Regions from separate parts of the Paenibacillus sp. FSL P2-0322 genome, predicted to be linked through region 2. Evidence: predicted binding sites of a transcription regulator. Region 2 holds the regulator's gene; the other holds the start of a gene.
The links. Region 2 encodes NrdR, which represses ribonucleotide reductase genes. Its sites were predicted from a motif close to AACACNATATATNGTGTT; they were not measured.
Positions count from the first base shown of each region.

Region 1 (8,645 bases), 180 kb from region 2:
GTACTTATACGCCAAAATTAAAATCATCATCTGTCAGCGGCTCTACATTCATCGCCCGCACATAGCCGTTTCCTTTTTTAGAAAAGAAATCATGCTGCTTAGTGTGGGTGCTGATACCGTTGAATACAATGGGATTAACTTCTTCTTCTTCAAACAGTGGATCAAAGCCCAAGTTCATCATGGCCTTGTTGGCGTTGTAGCGCAAAAAGACTTTCACATCGTCTACGAGTCCAATAGGAGTGTAAATTTGCTCGGTGTATTGTTCCTCGTTATTGTGCAAGTAGCGGAGCAAGCCTACCAGCGTCTGGTAAAGATCACGTTGTTCTTCCTCGGCCAATTCTGCATAAATCTCCTGTGCCAGTACACCTACGTACACACCGTGAATACTTTCATCCCGCAGGATCAAATCGATAATTTCTCCACTGCATGTCAGCTTACCCTGGCCCGCCAAATAAAGAGGGTAGAAGAAGCCGCTATAAAATAAATAGCTTTCTAAAAGCACCGACGCTGCCATCGCGAGATACAGGTCTTTGGGTGTGTGGATATTCATATAATACTGACGAATGGTTTCTGCCTTGGTTTGGAGATGTGAATTTTCTTCCACCCAGCGGAACACACCGTCAATTTCTTCCGTGGAAGCTAGCGTTGTAAAGATGCTACTGTACGACTTGGCATGAATTTGTTCCATCATCGCCATAAAGCTTAGTACGGCTTTGCGTTGCAGTCCGTCCACATGCTCCATAATTTGCGGCATACCCACGCCGCCTTGAATGGTATCCAGTAGCGTCAATCCGCCCAGCACCTTCATGTAGGCTTCTTTTTCGATATCACTGAGGGTTACCCAGGACATTTTATCGTCAGACAACGGGATTTCATCATCCGTCCAAAATTGCATAATGTTCTGGTTCCAGAACATCAGTGTGAAATCATCGTCCGAGCGATTCCAGTTTACAGCTTGTATACCTGTCATTGTTAGCATTCTCCCTTCAGCTTGCGAGATTCCCTGGAAACACATATTGAAATAGTGCAGGCGAATCATCGTATGCTTGACATACGGAAGCTGTATCCGCGAGGGTCTTGTCCAGTCCCGTAAAAGGTCTGAACCACACGCTGGATACAGCTTCTAATGCAAAGCATCCATATCTATTCAAAATCTAATTTTTATACTACAGCTTGTTACCACTTATGCTTTAGATGGAGCAGGTGAGGCACTCTTCCACAGACAGCTTTTTGGTGCGTGTGTAGTATAACGATTTAAGTCCTTTGTGTGCGGCGTACAGATAGCAACGTGCTAACTGACGCGTAGTCACGTCACTGTTCACATGAAGCACGGTCGAAATTCCTTGGTCCACGTGCGGCTGGATTTCTGCAATCAGATCAAGCACTTTGAACTGATCCATTTGATAAGCGGATTTATAGAAGAACACGTTATCCTTTTGCAAATAAGGCATTGGATAGTAGGTCGTCGAATTGGCATAGGTACGGGTTTCAATCTGCTCAACAATCGGCATGACGCTGGATGTTGCATTTTGAATGTACGAAATGCTAGCAGTCGGCGCAATTGCCATACGATAGGCGTGGTACAGGCCATTTTTCATCACATCTGCTTTTAATTTGTCCCAGTCCGCTGAAGTCGGAACATAGATGCCTTTGAACAACTCTTGCACACGTGCAGTTGTCGGACGATAATCTGTGTTCAGGTATCGGTCAAAATATACGCCTGTCGCATAATCCGATTCCTCAAATCCATAAAAGCTTTGTCCAGCTGCTTTCGCGATTTCCATACTCTTTTCGATGGAATGATAGTTCATCGTCATGAAGAAGGTACGGACAAAGTCTTTTGCTTCATTGCTTTCATACGCAATTTTGTTTTTGGCAAAGTAGCCGTGCAGATTCATAACACCCAGACCGACGGAGTGCATTTCACGGTTCGCTTTCGCAACACCTGGTGCATTAGCTACTTGGGTCATATCGCTGACTGAGGTGAGCGCGATCATACCCTCATGAACGGATTCGCGAATTTTACCATGTTCCATCACATTTACAATGTTCAGAGAAGCCAGATTACAGCTCACGTCCCGGCGGATAGTATCCTGTTGTCCGTAATCTGTAATTTCGGAAGTTTCCTGCAACTGGAAGATTTCCGTGCATAGGTTCGACATCTTGACTTGACCCACGTTTTTAAGAGCATGTGCCTGGTTCGCGTTACTTTTGTTCATGATATATGGATAACCAGACTCCAACTGAATCATGGCAATTTTCGTCAGCATGTCACGTGCGCTCATCGCTATTTTTTTCTTCACCCGATCGTCAGCAAGCAGCGTGTCGTACATTTCATCCAAATCCATGTCGTCCAGATGCGTTCCATAGGCTTTGAACACACTGTAAGGAGCAAATACATGCAGCGGTTCATTATCTTGAGCCAGCTTGTAAAAGCGGTTTGGCACCAGCAATCCAATAGAAAGTGTCTTGAGACGTACTCTTTCGTCAGCATTGATTTTTTTGCTATCCAGGAACTCAAGCACGTCCCATCCGAAAATGTTGTAATAGGCTGCGCCAGAACCTTTACGTTGTCCCATTTGATCTGCGTAGGAGAAGCCGTCTTCCATCAGCTTCAGCACAGGCATTATGCCTTTTGCTGCGCCTTCTACACCCTTAATCGCTTCACCGCGTGCCCGCAGCTTCGACAGATTAACGGCAACACCTCCGCCGATTTTGGACAACTGCATGCAGGTGTTCAGCACATAGTTGATTGAGTTCAGGGAGTCGTCCATTTCGAGCAGGAAGCAGGATACCAATTCCCCACGGCGGCTTTTGCCTGCATTCAGGAAGGTTGGCGTCGCTGGCTGGAGACGTTGCTCCATCATCGAGCGGGACAACAGGCGTGCCGTATCGGCATTACCGCGTCCTAAATGCAGCGCGACAGCAGCAACCCGGTCAGGGTAATGTTCCAAATAGACTTTACGGTCGTTACTCTTCATTGCATAGTCAGTATAAAACTTCGATGCTGCCATATAGGAAGGAAATTTAAAATTATAGCTATGAGTGATATGGAAAATATCATTAATTTCGTCAGCCGTGTAGCTGTTATAGAAATTTTCGTAATAATCATTCTCAATCATATACAGCACTTGAGCGGCTGTGTCAGCAAACTTCAAACTCCGTTCCTGAACTTCCTTCATAAATTCCGCTACAGCCTCTTGGTCCTTTTCCAATTGGAAAAAGCCGTCTGTATCGCGTTTCATCAACATGTTGTTCAATTCAATATGCCGCAACTCGGCTCACCTCCTGTTTAAAACGCTCTACATCTCCGAACGTTCCAGATAATTCAAATTTACTAATTACGGGGACATTATAGTGGTCGGCAATCAAATCCGCACTTTTGGCAAATTTCTCACCCCAGTTACGGTTGCCGCTTGCAGCTACACCAACAAGGTTTTGTGCATTTTTTTTCAAAAAGGAAGATACCCTCTCAGGTATCTGCCCAAACCCGGTTGTATATGTAATAAGTACGTAAGGTTCTTCTATAGTCATTTGCTCCTCGATCTGAACCGCTGGAAGCTTGAGCTTGTTTATGAATCTTTTTACATTGCCGGTCTTGGAATCATATGCAATCAGCATGGTATGCAACCTCCTTAAACAATTAACGAAAAAAGAAAACGGCATTGCCTGAGATCCATCATAGCTGGAATCCCTTGCTGGCTGTACCATTTAAAATTTTTGACTCTATATTTACATGTATTTTCATACCTGTATCTTCAAGATATCGGGCATAAATACGTTTTTTACACTATATTTAGAGTACATTCTCTATTTTATATCTATATATAGTTTTGTCAATCGGTCTAGAGGGGATCAGCGGACCCAGATCGGGTATAAGTCCAAGCGGGGTGCGGAAAAGAGCGAAAGAACTTTTTTTTCGTAAGTATGTTAAAAAAGTATTGGAGTTTTTGAGGGTGAAGATGTACGATTTGTCAATGGGCAATAGAATGGAAAATTTACATTTTACTGTAGAAAGGATGAAGCAAATGGGAAGTGATTTTATGGAATTTCAATCGTTTAATATGATCTTTTTTATCGTATTTGGACTCATTGCTTTTGTAATGATTATGGGAATTGTCAAAACGATAGGAGCGGGCCTGTCCAATCAAGCAGCCGAACGGGTACAACGTTCATGTAAGGTTGTGGATAAACGGACGAGAGTGCGTGGGGGATCAGGCGATTTTTCAGCTTCGACATATTATTATATCACCTTTGAGTTTGACGGGGGTGAGCGTATGGAGCTGGAGGTGAAGGATACGGACTTTGGTATGATTGTGATCGGGGATCGTGGGGAGCTTCATTATAAAGGTACACGTTTTCTAGAGTTTGTGAGAGTAATGGAAGCGTAAAGGTGTTGGCGGGGAGATAGTATTGCCAAAACAAATACATAATTGGAGGGAAGATTACGATGCCGCATATCATTGGAAAACGAATAGTATTGAGAGAATACCGTCAAGAAGATGTACCAGATATCCGAAAATGGGTCAATGACCCGGAAATCACACGTGGTTTAAGCGACGTGTTTATCTACCCGCATTCACAGGTGAATAGCGAATCCTTTGTGCAGATGATGATTGACGGCAACCCCGAGATCAAAGGTTTTGTCATTGCGCATAAAGACACACTGGACTATATCGGACAACTGGATTTATTCAAAATCAACTGGGTAAATCGGCACGCTACCCTTGGTGTTGTGATCGGGCGTGAAGGTGACCTGGGCAAAGGTTACGGACGGGAGGCGATCCGGCTGTTACAAAAATTCGCATTTCATACGCTGAACCTGCATCGGCTGGAGCTGGAGGTCTATGCGTTCAATGAACGTGCATACCGTTGCTATTTGGCATGCGGCTTCAAGGAGGAAGGTCGGCTACGGGAAAAGCTATTCAGGGAAGGGCACTATTATGACATTATTCAGATGGGGATTTTGCGCGGTGAATACGAGGCTGCAGAGCAAGCGACGGAATCCTGAGAGTGCAACCTCATAAGCTATTTTACTCCGTCAGCTTTCTTCAATTTTTTATGAGTGAAATCACGGGGACTACGCTCATCCTTTTTCTATTAGCTAAAGGACTTTCTTTGCAGAGTGCGAACTTCTTACTAGTTGTATTCTTTGTAAGTATTTTTTTGTTTGAGATACCCACAGGGGCTATTGCAGATAAGTATGGAAGAAAAATTTCTGTTATTTTGGGACTTTGTTGTTTTCTACTCTATAGTGTGTTGTTCGCTTGGACAGATCATATCGGGGTGCTTGTGTTTGCGCAAGTCTTTGGGGGTCTGGCTATATGTTTACAATCAGGTTCGTTGGAATCATGGGTTGTGGAAAATAGTGATAAGCCCATGGAAGTTCTTTTTACAACCTCTAACAGTATACAGTACATTTCGGGATTTATTTGTGGTCTGTTGGGGGCCTTCCTCGCAACTTTTAACTATTCACTTCCATGGGCGGCTAGCATTTTATCTATTATTGTATGCATTTTTCTATGCTCCTTTTATATGGATGAGGAGAATGTTGCTCATCGAAAGACGTCTACTACTCGCATTAAAACGATTATCGGAGAAAGCGTCCGTATCGGTTTTGAAAATAAGTCTATCTGGATTGTGTTTATGATTGGCTTATTTATCAGCTTTTCGAACTCGGCGGGGAATACATTTCAACAGCCACGTCTGGTTGGCCTTTCTGAACAAGGGATTTGGATTATGGGGTTTATCAAGGCAGGGTATTCACTATGTATGACTTTGGGAAGTTACCTGGTTCGAAAGCTAGGCGCACGATACAGTGATGTACATATACTCATGTATGCTTGCGGTATGATTGGGATATGGCTCATTTTAGCCGGTGCGTTCAACACATTTTATCCTGTACTGCTTACCTTTTTGATCTATGAAATTGGGCGCGGCATGTATCCGGTTGCCAAACAAATTTTTCTGAACAAAAGAATCTCTAATGAGTATCGTTCTACACTACTATCTCTGGATTCTGCGATTTCACAATTAGGCATGTGCGTAGGTTTAATCGTGACAGGTATCATCAGTCGTAATTTTACGGATTTGTCTTCCGATCAAACACCTATTCAAATATCTTGGGTGATGTGTGGCGGGATTGCGTTGATTCCTATCATTTTATTGTTTCACGTCAATCGTGTTTCAGGCAAAAGTAATTCTTGGAAAGAAAAAGAAACCAAACAGAATGTTTAATATAAAAGTTAATGTAGAAGGGCTGAACAGCATTGTCTGTCAGCCCTATAATATTTCATTAAAAAGCAAACCCTATTTTTCGCCGTACCACAGTTTCAGGCGATTTTGGATTAGGCCAGTGTAGATTTCTTCAGCTTTTGGCACACCCGCCTGATCCAGCTCTTGGAGCATGCGGTCATACACAGCGTCGAACTGATCTGGCTTGGCGAGTACGGCCTCAGGAATCCGTTTGCGTACAATGTCCTGTGACTTCTGATAAATAACATTGTAATTTGTATTGGTCGGAACAGGCATGTTGTAGGCAGCCCCCCACTCTTTTACCGGAAAATCCTTTTCGTTCGGGAACAGGTCTTTCCACGTCTGGGCTTTGTATGCCTGAAGGGACTCTTTTTCGGCTTGACTATAATTTTCGGTAATCATCTCTGGATAATTGGTTGTGTAATAGTTGCCAGAAGGGTCCTTTACGCTATCGCCGTAATGTGGCCCCCATATCCAGTACAAACCGATTCCTGACTCTCTACTAAAAGAAGCATTATCGGTGTTTTTACGTTGTTGCACATCCGCCGGAATGACACGTTTGCCGTTCTCTACATTGTAATGCTGGCCTTCAATTCCCCAATTGCGTAAAATTTGCCCTTCGTCGGAGGCCAGAAAATCCAGAAACTTGATAGCTCGCACCGGATTTTCACATGAGGTTGTAATTCCGATCCCGGATGCGGTATCGAAGCCAATGGGCTGGAGGGAATGATCCTCGTATTTCTCATTTAAAGTGACTGGAAAATGGGCGTAAGTGAATTCATCCTTACCTGCTGCCTTGAGCGCATTTTCGGCATCTTGATAGTTCCATTCCTGATCAATGAGTCCGATGACACGGCCTGCGGCGATTTTGGACTTATACTGATCACTTTTTTGCACAAAAGTATCCTTATCCAACAGTCCTTCATTGTACATATGGTTCAACCAACGGAAATATTCACGTTCTTCTGGGCGCTTGTAGTGAAGAATGGCTTTGTGTGTTTTAGGATCAATATAATATTCGCCATCGTCGGGTCCACCTGTAGCAGTAACAGCCGGGTTAGTCACTGTAATTTGAATTTTCCAGTCTTCGGCATCAAGTGATAGGGGGATGGTTCGCTGGCCATTGGTAGTAGGGTATTTGGCGACATAATCTTTAAGTGCTTTTTCAAAATCTTGAACGGTGCGGATTTTAGGATATCCAAGCTTCTTAAGTGCCTGATGCTGGATTTCGAAGCCGGCTTGTGCATCAAACGCGATGTGATCCACACCCAAATTGGTCGGGATCGTGTAGATGGCTGGATCTTCACTACTATATTTAATACGATTAAAATAGTCTCCATACACTTTCTTAATGTTAGGGCCGTATTTGTCAATGAGGTCGGTTAGGTCAATGAGTGCTCCGGCATCGACCAGCTTGCCAATGTCTGATTTGGGGTACACGAGATCTGGATACTCTCCGCTCGCTGCCATTAAAGCAAACTTTTCCTCGCCTCGGCCATTGACAGCATGTTCAGCATTTAGCGTAACGCCCGTTTTCTTGATAATTTCCTGCCCGACAGCATCCTTCATGTTGTTCCAGTTAGAGCTGGAATCACCGCCAAAGAAAGTAAATGTAATAGGGCTGGTGTCATTAGGATCTTCCTTTTCTGCCTTACTGCCTGTTCCGTTCGCACAGCCCGTTGTAACGAGCAGCAGCAAAGACAGGAGCAGGATGGAGCTCTGACGTACCGACCTGTTCATGAACATTTGCAAATCCCCCTTAATAAGTATGATTTACACAATGTAAGTGCTTTCAATAGTAAATTGTAGGAAATAAAAAACCTCACGTCAAGTTATTTATAATTGTTTGTTATGCGGTTTGTTTTTTTATTAAGCAAACATATTTTGGTGGAGGGTGTGGATTTGTACAAATCTATCATTTGATGATCTAAAACAAAGTATGCTACGATGGTACCAGTTTATAGGTACACCCGTGTATTAGAAAGGTTAAGGTAGAAAAAGATTCCGAATAGGGTTGGGTGAGAAGATGCGTGGAAAAGTAACGTTGCAAGAAATTGCGGATGCGGCGGGCGTTTCAAAGTTCGCTGTTTCGCGTGCACTGTCAGGCAAACCCGGTGTAAGTGACGAAACAAGGGCGGTTCTGGTCAAGCTTGCTGCCCAGATGGGCTATTTTCGCAGTCATCCCAAAATGACAGGGGTAGAGCCTCGGGACACAGATCCCAGAGAATGGTCGGGTACCGTGCTAGTGTTATTTCCGAATATTAGGTACCAGAACAGGGAATCCAGGTACTGGGGGCCTGTATTTGAAGGGATTTCCGAGCGTCTGAACCGTAAGGGTATGGATATGATCACGTTAACGGAGCCCTCGACTGAAGATACGTTTTCTCTAC
Region 1 covers NZ_CP150243.1:2,088,866-2,097,510, forward strand. The annotation lists gene nrdF (class 1b ribonucleoside-diphosphate reductase subunit beta) at 5-970, opposite strand; gene nrdE (class 1b ribonucleoside-diphosphate reductase subunit alpha) at 1,191-3,275, opposite strand; gene nrdI (class Ib ribonucleoside-diphosphate reductase assembly flavoprotein NrdI) at 3,262-3,621, opposite strand; gene MKY24_RS09375 (DUF2500 domain-containing protein) at 4,029-4,391, shown strand; gene MKY24_RS09380 (GNAT family protein) at 4,451-5,011, shown strand; gene MKY24_RS09385 (MFS transporter) at 5,014-6,237, shown strand; gene MKY24_RS09390 (ABC transporter substrate-binding protein) at 6,310-8,001, opposite strand; gene MKY24_RS09395 (LacI family DNA-binding transcriptional regulator) at 8,282-8,645, shown strand, end outside.
Region 1: the regulator NrdR is predicted to act here: its motif matches at 3,787-3,804, upstream of nrdI (class Ib ribonucleoside-diphosphate reductase assembly flavoprotein NrdI).

Region 2 (8,645 bases):
TCGTTATAGGAAGACAAATTGACACGTTTTATTATGATGATTATAATATTTTGAAGTTAGCATTATAAACCCGTGGAGTGATTACAATGCCTTATCCAAAAGGCCATAAGATGAAAGTGCGGAGTAAGATCGTTGAAAGTGCTGCCCAAGCTTTCCGTGCCAACGGTATTCAAGATGTAAGTGTGCCCTTTATTATGAAAGGGGCAGGATTAACTCACGGCGGGTTTTATTCACACTTTGATAACAAAGAACAGCTAGTCGCCGAAGCCTGTCGCTATGCCGTCAGTGATACCCTCGCACTGCTTCAGGAGGCCGTTGACCAAGAAAAGCAAGATCCTAAAATTAATGTTGTCATCGATTACTATTTAAGCACCCATCACCGTGATCGAACAGAAATAGGCTGTATTATTCCTGCCCTTTCCGTAGAAATAGCCCGTTCTTCCGAAGAAATCCGGCAGATATTCACGCAGGAGTTGGAAAGAATGATTACGTTTATCTCCAATTTGGGGGGAATGGATCAGTCCAAGGGCAGTGCATTGTTCAGTAGTATGGTTGGTTCTCTTGTGCTTGCACGTTCTGTTAATGATCCTAAACTGAGTGACAGCCTTCTCTCGGCAGGCAAACAGTATGCCAAAGCGCTGGTTAATAGTTGAATGTAAGTATGTTTTACGTATGCAAAAAATCCGCTAAACACCAAGAAATCCTTGATGTTTAGCGGATTTTTCCTAAGAATCTAAACTCAAAACGGAGGTAACGATTTGTCAGAGATTCGAAGTCTCCACCTGCCAAATCTCCGTTATGTTCCAAATCGTTTGCGGTACCCGCATTTTCGGCATAACTCTTCTACCGCTTCTCTCTTAGAGAACCCGAAGTACAGACGGTTTGCACGCTCCCCTTCCACAATGTCGGAAAAAGATTGCTCATGCACGTTACCTAAATTAATGACACCTTCTCCATCCAGACAGCAAGGGACCACCGTTCCATCCACCAATACCGCCGCTTGGCTACGGAGTGCATGGCAAAAGCCTTTTCCGTCATCTTCGGGGGCACTGAGGCTCGGCCATTCAAATTCATGGTCTTGATTCAAATAAACGTTTGGTGCGATTTTGACCCCACTGCCTGGTATCACCTTTTCCTCAATCCGATAGTCCAGTCCAAATTCTTGCTCCAGTCGTTCAAGTGTTTCCCGGTTGCGCTGACGCTGCACATTAGTCAAATTATCTTCAGTCAAGTTCCAGAGACGGAACGAAATAATGACATTGTGTTTCACCGCTTCTCTTACAAACGTGAAAATATTACCCAAATATCCTTCTCGATCCACGGAGCCTTCATGCCCGTCAAAACTGTGGAGAGAGAAGTTCATCTGACGCAGCGCTGGTTGCCCAAGCAGCTTATGTCCGGTCTTCGGCAGCAAGGTACCATTGGTGGTTATATTGACCTTCAAGCCTTTCTCATGAGCACTTTCCAGCAAAAGATCAATTTTCGGATGGAGCAACGGCTCTCCTTTTACATGCAAATAGATGTAATCCGTATGTGGTTTGACCTGATCAAGCACATTTCGAAAGACTTCCGGATCAATAAATTTTTTGACACGCTGTGTTTGAGGACAAAAACTGCATGCGAGATTGCAAATGCTCGTTATCTCAATGTATACCTTTTTAAAAGTTTTCAACATGATTTCCCCATTCTAACCTTCATCCGGAGCATCTTGTTTATGCTCACTAATCTTATGATTATAACGGGTTATCACCGACAGGTAAACTCTCCAGTCTCCCCCTTGGTGTGGGCATCAAATGCTCGACACATACGCCTATCCAAGATTTGATTTGATATTTTCTATTGACCCTAGGTCTGACCTAAGGTTTATAGTGGAGTTATTCAACTATCAGTAAGGAGTCCTGTCATTGAAAGAACACATTACGATCAGCCAGCTTGCTCAGCTCATGAATGTATCTGTACATCAACTGCGATATTTTGAAGAAAAGGGAGTCCTGTATCCATCACATACAGAAGAAAATCAATATCGAATGTACGGGCTTCATGAGATTTATCAGCTTTCGCATATTTTATTATTACGCAAATTAAATGTCCCTGTCGGTCAGATTCAAGAATGTATGACTTCCTATGCTGCCGATGGTTATAACCAGCTTTTAGAGCATTCATTGCAGAAGGTACAGACTGAAATAGCCAACTTGAAGATGCATGAACAGTTTATTCACAAAGTGTTAGAAGAACATAATAATCGGACCCAGCAGGACGATGAGTATCAGGTCAAACGATTAGGTCCCCGTCATTTAAAGCTATGGTTTGCATTGGAGAATGGTCAAGAGCTCACTGCCGGAAACCTATTTGAACACCGCCCTGCCCCACCTCGATTATTTGAAAATGACCTGCATTACTTGTCTGATGCCGGACAGGTGAAGCTGTGTTATGAAACGGTGGATGTGGCTGACTATATTCTGGAAGAAGGCAACTATCTTTATAAGCATCTTACCGTCATTGAAGAACCTGAGATTGATGATGAAATCAAACAAATGGAACGATATATAGCTCATCACCAATATAACTGCCAAAGCAAGATTGTTCTTGTAGAAAAATCTTATCTTTCGATGTTCGACAACAACAAGCTGCAATACGAAATTCAAGTTAAAGTAGAATAAATCTTGGAGGGCGTTACATGAGTGCAAAATCCTTTGACATTGTTGCATACCAGAAACAAGACCATGAAGCTGTTTGCAGTCTTTTAGTCGAATCGTTTAAAGCAAAATTCCAATCTCTTGTTACACTGGAGGAGCAAGATATACAGAAGTTGTTAATGCAGGTTTGGGTTCAAAATCCTTATTCTTCATCTATGAAACAATTTGTAGCCAAAGAGAACGAAGATGTTGTCGGTGTTCTTTCCCTCAAATGGAAGGCCCCCTCCTCTTCACTTCCTGAAACAAATCCCATTTCTTTAGCTCCGCTCCTAAAACAGTTTGGTTGCTTCAATGTATTTAAATTTTTGACAGGTATGCATGCGCTGGAGTATACCCCCGCTGCAAATGAGTGTTACATTGATCATTTGGCGATTCGTTCAAGTCATCGTAACCAGGGAATAGGACGCCGTCTTCTAGCTTTCGCACAGCAATTTACGGTTGAATCTGGGTTTCATGCATTGACGCTTCATGTAGCGCATAAGAACCAAGGGGCTATCCGTTTGTATCACAAACTGGCGTTTGAAGTAGAACAATCCAAGTATAATGGGTTACGGCATTTTTGGTTCAAGGAGCCTGTATGGTATCTGATGAGTTGGAAAGAGAATCTGCATTCGAGGAGAGAGCATCGTTGAAAAAAACATTCAAGCTTACTTTTGGTATTGCGGCAGCTCTGGCTGTTGCCTTGATACTAATTGTTCTATATCAAAATTCCTACAAGATGACAGAAGAAAAAATACAAATTAAGACACCTAAAGGGCTGTTAACAGGTACATTAGCTTTGCCTAAGAACTACTCGGGAAAGGTTGGATTGGTTGTTTTTGTCCATGGGGATGGTCCTATTAATGACACATATGATGATGGATACAAACCACTGTGGGAAAAGTTCGCTTCCAAGGGTTATGCCTCCCTGTCACTGAATAAGCCCGGTATTAACAGCGCTCCTGGCAATTGGCTCGACCAAAGCATGGAGGACCGCGCACAGGAGATCCGATATGCAATAGACTGGGCAAGAAGCTTACCGATAATTGATAAGCAAAAAATCGGCCTATGGGGAGCCAGTCAAGCAGGATGGGTCATTCCGAAGATCGTTAAAGAGGAGCATGATATTGCATTCAGCATCCTTGTATCGCCTGCCGTGAACTGGATTTCCCAAGGACAATTTAATACCAGAAAAGAAATGGAACAAGAAGGAGCTACTCCGCAAGAAATTCAAAAGACATTGAACTACGATCAAGAAGTTCTACAGTTACTGAAAAAACATGCTTCTTATGAAGAATATCTAGGCATAGCCGATCCTGACGATATGATTTCCAAAGAAAGATGGAGCTTTATAGGCAAAAATTTTCTGTCTGATTCCACCGAAGAATTAAGTCACTTCCATTCTCCTGTACTCTTGGTTCTGGCTGGCAAAGATATTAATGTTGATGTAAAGGGTACCGAGCGAGTCTATCGCCAGAAAATACCTCCAGAACTGCTGTCCGTGATTCATTTACCTGAAGCCGACCATTCCATGATGGATGAAAAAATCGCGCGTTCAAAATCTCTAACTTTCTTAACAGCCGTATTCGCCCCAAGAAAATTGGTGAATGGTGAGTATCTCAAATCCCTTTCCGATTATGTCAGTCAGCGTTAAACAATGATGTTCTTTTTTGCCATACTTCTTTTGATATGCTAATGAAAAAATGCTAATGAAAACCCCATAACTGTTCTCGGTTAGACTGGGAATAGATCTATAAACAACAAAAAAACGGCATCTCTGCCGTTTTTTCTAAAAGGATGGACTCTCAGGGACTCGAACCCTGGACCAATTGATTAAGAGTCAACTGCTCTACCAACTGAGCTAAGAGTCCATAATAAAAGTTTGGTGGAGCCTAGGGGGATCGAACCCCTGACCTCATCGCTGCCAGCGATGCGCTCTCCCAGCTGAGCTAAGGCCCCATCATAAGTAAGTTAATCAACGTTTCAAGCGACTTCTATATCATATAAAATTTTTATTCCTGTGTCAATACTTTTATAAAAAAAATATAATCATCTTCCCACCTTGACCCAAGAAAGATACAGTCAGCGATCAGTCGCTGGCTGTATCTTTAGATAACAATGTTTTCAGTTCCTTCATAAACATATTGATGTCTTTAAACTGACGATAGACGGACGCAAAACGTACGTAGGCGACTTCATCCACTGGGTAAAGCTGTTCCATGACCAGCTCCCCGATCTGCTGACTATCGACTTCTGTGGCTGCTGTGTTGCGGATAGCGTTCTCCACCTGGGATACGATCATATCCAATTGCTCGACGGATACTGGGCGCTTCTCACAGGCTCGAATGAGACCGCGCAGCATTTTATCACGACTAAACTCTTCACGGCTGCCGTCTTTTTTGATAACCATGAGTGGGGTTTCCTCCACCATTTCAAAGGTGGTAAAACGCCTGGCACACTGCTCACATTCACGGCGGCGACGGATGGACTTGTTATCATTCGCAGGTCGCGAATCCAACACTTTTGTGCCATTGTAGGCACAATACGGACATTTCATAATCTCACCACTTTCTTTTTCCAATAAATTCCCGAAGATTTTTAGTAATAATTTTGTCAAAACGGATCATAATATGTTTACCACATCGCGAGGAGGTGAACAACAATGGCACAAGGAAACAATGGCAACTCCAACAATCTGGTAGTCAGCAGATCCTCCGGTGCTCTGGAGCAAATGAAATATGAGATCGCTCAAGAGCTGGGTATCAGCATTCCTCAAGATGGATACCAAGGTAACATGACTTCCTATGAGAACGGTTCGATCGGGGGCTACATCACAAAACGCCTCGTAACGATCGCCGAACAACAATTGGCAGGTCAATACCAATAATCGCGGTAATAATGCAGAAATAACAAGAAAAAGTGTATGGACGGGCTGCTAAAAACAGCCTGTCCTGCGCTTTTTTTCATTTTAAAGCGAAAAGGCTCATCATGTCATTAACTTGTCTTTTAAAAATCATTATAAATTTTCGTGTATTGCCTGTAGTAATAAATGACCCGCTGTACATAATGTCGTGTCTCACCAAAAGGGATTTGCTTAATGGACTCTTCTTTTCCATCCCACACTCCCTTATCGAGCCACTCTTGAACTTTACCCGGCCCTGCATTGTAAGCAGCTACGATTGCTACAGGATTATCCTGAAACTTCATGGATAGGTTATGCAAATACCAGGTTCCCAGCTCTATATTGGTACCAGGCTCGTGCTTGACACTGTCTAGCGGAACCTTTTGAATCTGGGCGCTGTCCATAATCCAATTTGCTGTATTCGGCATAATCTGCATCAACCCCAGTGCACCCTTATGCGATTGCTTACTGGTTTTAAAATTGGTTTCTACGCGGATAATAGACGCCACCAAAAATGGGTCCACTTCATACGTTTGTGAATACTGCCGAATCTCATCCTTATATTGAATCGGATAGAACCAGGACATCCAATTTGAATTGAGGAACAGAATCAGGACAAACCCGACAAACAAAGTGAGCAGGACTCTTTTCTTTCGCAAAATATTCATGCAAGTCCCTTCCGCTGCCAAAATTGATCAATTTGTCGTTTCGTCTCAGACTGTGTTCCGCTATTATCGATAACGATATCGGCCAAGTTTTTCTTTTGTTCAATATCCATTTGTGCGGACAGCCGAAGTCCAGCTTGTTCCTCCGTCAGACCGTCTCTGAGCATCAGACGCTGGAGCTGAATATCACGTGGTACGTACACAACCATAATTTCCTCGTACAAGCTCTCCAGCCCGGACTCGTACATTAACGGGATATCTGCCAAAACAAGCTTGTCCGGCTGTTCCCGTTCATATGCTTCCATACGCAGTCGCATTTCCTCACGAATAGCAGGATGTGTAATATCGTTAAGTGCCTGCCGCTGGGCAGGGTCTCCGAATACAATCTCACCCAGTTTTTTGCGGTGCAGGGTTCCGTCACTGTTCACTATAGCTTGTCCAAAATGCAGTATGACCGCCGCCAGCACCGGATGCCCCGGAAGCATCACTTCCCGGGCAATGGCATCTGCGTCGATCAGCAGCGCACCTTTGGCGACCAAAAGAGCCGACACGGTGCTTTTTCCGGTAGCAATACCTCCGGTTAATCCGATATTCATGCTCTTTCACCTCATAACAGCTTCAATATGCCCATCATAATCAGTAATAATGCCGGCAATACACCCAGCGCCTTCATAAATCGAAATGCTGATAGAAAGAAGCCTGCCTTCATCCCTGCAATCAAAAATGTTCCACTGAATAACGTAATAGCCAGCGCAGTAGACAGTGGCTGAAAACCAAGCATAGCTGCCCCTAATCCCGCTCCGAACGCATCGACCGATAATGCAATACCCAGCCAAACCGCTTCGGTAGCAGATATACTGCCAGAACGGTCCATATCCGCAGCAGACGGGCTTCGAAGAATCCGAATAACAAGTCCCCATTTGCGGAACTCCAGAGAAAATAGCGTTCGCTCCTGCTGCTCTACAGAAGCTTCTGCCGACAGATCTTTTCTTGAGCTAAGGAAAGACTCTGTATCAGCATCCTCTATACTCTTCTTCTCTCCAAGAACAGATCTGCTCACTGGATCAGTCTGTTCTGTAAGAAGCAGCCCCCGAGAGGCCTCCGCTGAATCCTCTAGCGAATCCTCTTTGCGGTGCAGAGCTTGAAACAAAGAGTAACAGCCGATACAGATCAGGATGACAGCGCCGAAAACGGTCGTATATACAGGAGACAGGACACGAGATAGTAATGCGCCCAATTGCATGGATATGCCAATCACCAAACCTGAACATACGGAGATGATAGCAATCGACAACAGTGGAATTTTCATTTTGCGCAGACCATATGTAACACCGACTCCGAAACTGTCCAAACTTAGCGCAAATGCCAGTAACAGCAGGGCTCCCCAATGATTAGCCACTCCAATTCCCTCCCATTGCGAAGGCAGGGCCTTATAACAACCGAAACCCTCCGCAGTATTGGTACTTGGAACAATATATGAGAGGGATGGGCTTGGGGTGACTGTGCCTGTTTAGCGCAGAGGCTGGCAGACCGGACAATGATGTGTGCCACGTCCGGCTACGACAGATTTTTCGATCAATGTGCCACAGTTAATGCAAGGCTTCGCGTTACGTCCATAGATTTGCAATTGATGCTGGAAGTCGCCCGTTTTGCCCTGTCCATTAACGAACGATTTAATGGACGAGCCTCCAACCTGAATCGACGCACCCAGCGTGGAGACAATAGCTTCATGCAAGACATGAAATTGGCTATCCGTTAGGCTTTTGGCTGGCTGTGCTGGATGAATCCCCGCCTTAAACAACGATTCATCTACATAAATATTCCCAATGCCCACCACATATGACTGGTTTAACAGCGCTGCCTTGATCGAAGTCGAACGAGTTCCAACAGCGACACGCAGCATTTCGGGTGTAAAGGCCTCGTCCATCGGTTCCAAACCAAGCTTGTTCAGCGGCTTTTCCAGCAAATCCTGTCCTGCCGGAAATAAGTGCATCGTGCCAAACTGGCGCACATCCTGATAACGCAGCTCCGTACCATCTTTAAAATGAAAGATGACATGGGTATGCTTTTCCACAGGATCATGTTGCGAATACAATCCATATCGCCCTTCCATTCGAAGATGGGAGACCAACACCAGCCCGTCCAGCAAAATCCGCAGAAACTTTCCGCGTCTCTCCACCCCTGTAATCCGGTGATCGGCCAATTCCATCGCAAAAGCCTGAATATCATCGGGCCGTTGAATGATCCGCGGTAAATTCACGGTGACATGATCTATATGTTTATCAACGATAAGCTCGTTTAGCGTTCGTTTAATTGTTTCTACTTCCGGTAATTCCGGCATGATGTCTTCACCTCACCCTATATTATAACGGAAGCAGCGTCAAATTGGGACTATCTACTCAT
Region 2 covers NZ_CP150243.1:1,911,823-1,920,467, reverse strand. The annotation lists gene MKY24_RS08520 (TetR/AcrR family transcriptional regulator) at 87-653, shown strand; gene MKY24_RS08515 (radical SAM/SPASM domain-containing protein) at 797-1,675, opposite strand; gene MKY24_RS08510 (MerR family transcriptional regulator) at 1,905-2,660, shown strand; gene MKY24_RS08505 (N-acetyltransferase) at 2,678-3,328, shown strand; gene MKY24_RS08500 (CocE/NonD family hydrolase) at 3,325-4,329, shown strand; tRNA gene MKY24_RS08495 (tRNA-Lys) at 4,474-4,546, opposite strand; tRNA gene MKY24_RS08490 (tRNA-Ala) at 4,559-4,634, opposite strand; gene nrdR (transcriptional regulator NrdR) at 4,765-5,232, opposite strand; gene MKY24_RS08480 (alpha/beta-type small acid-soluble spore protein) at 5,338-5,562, shown strand; gene MKY24_RS08475 (lytic transglycosylase domain-containing protein) at 5,682-6,245, opposite strand; gene coaE (dephospho-CoA kinase) at 6,242-6,838, opposite strand; gene MKY24_RS08465 (MntP/YtaF family protein) at 6,850-7,641, opposite strand; gene mutM (DNA-formamidopyrimidine glycosylase) at 7,753-8,583, opposite strand.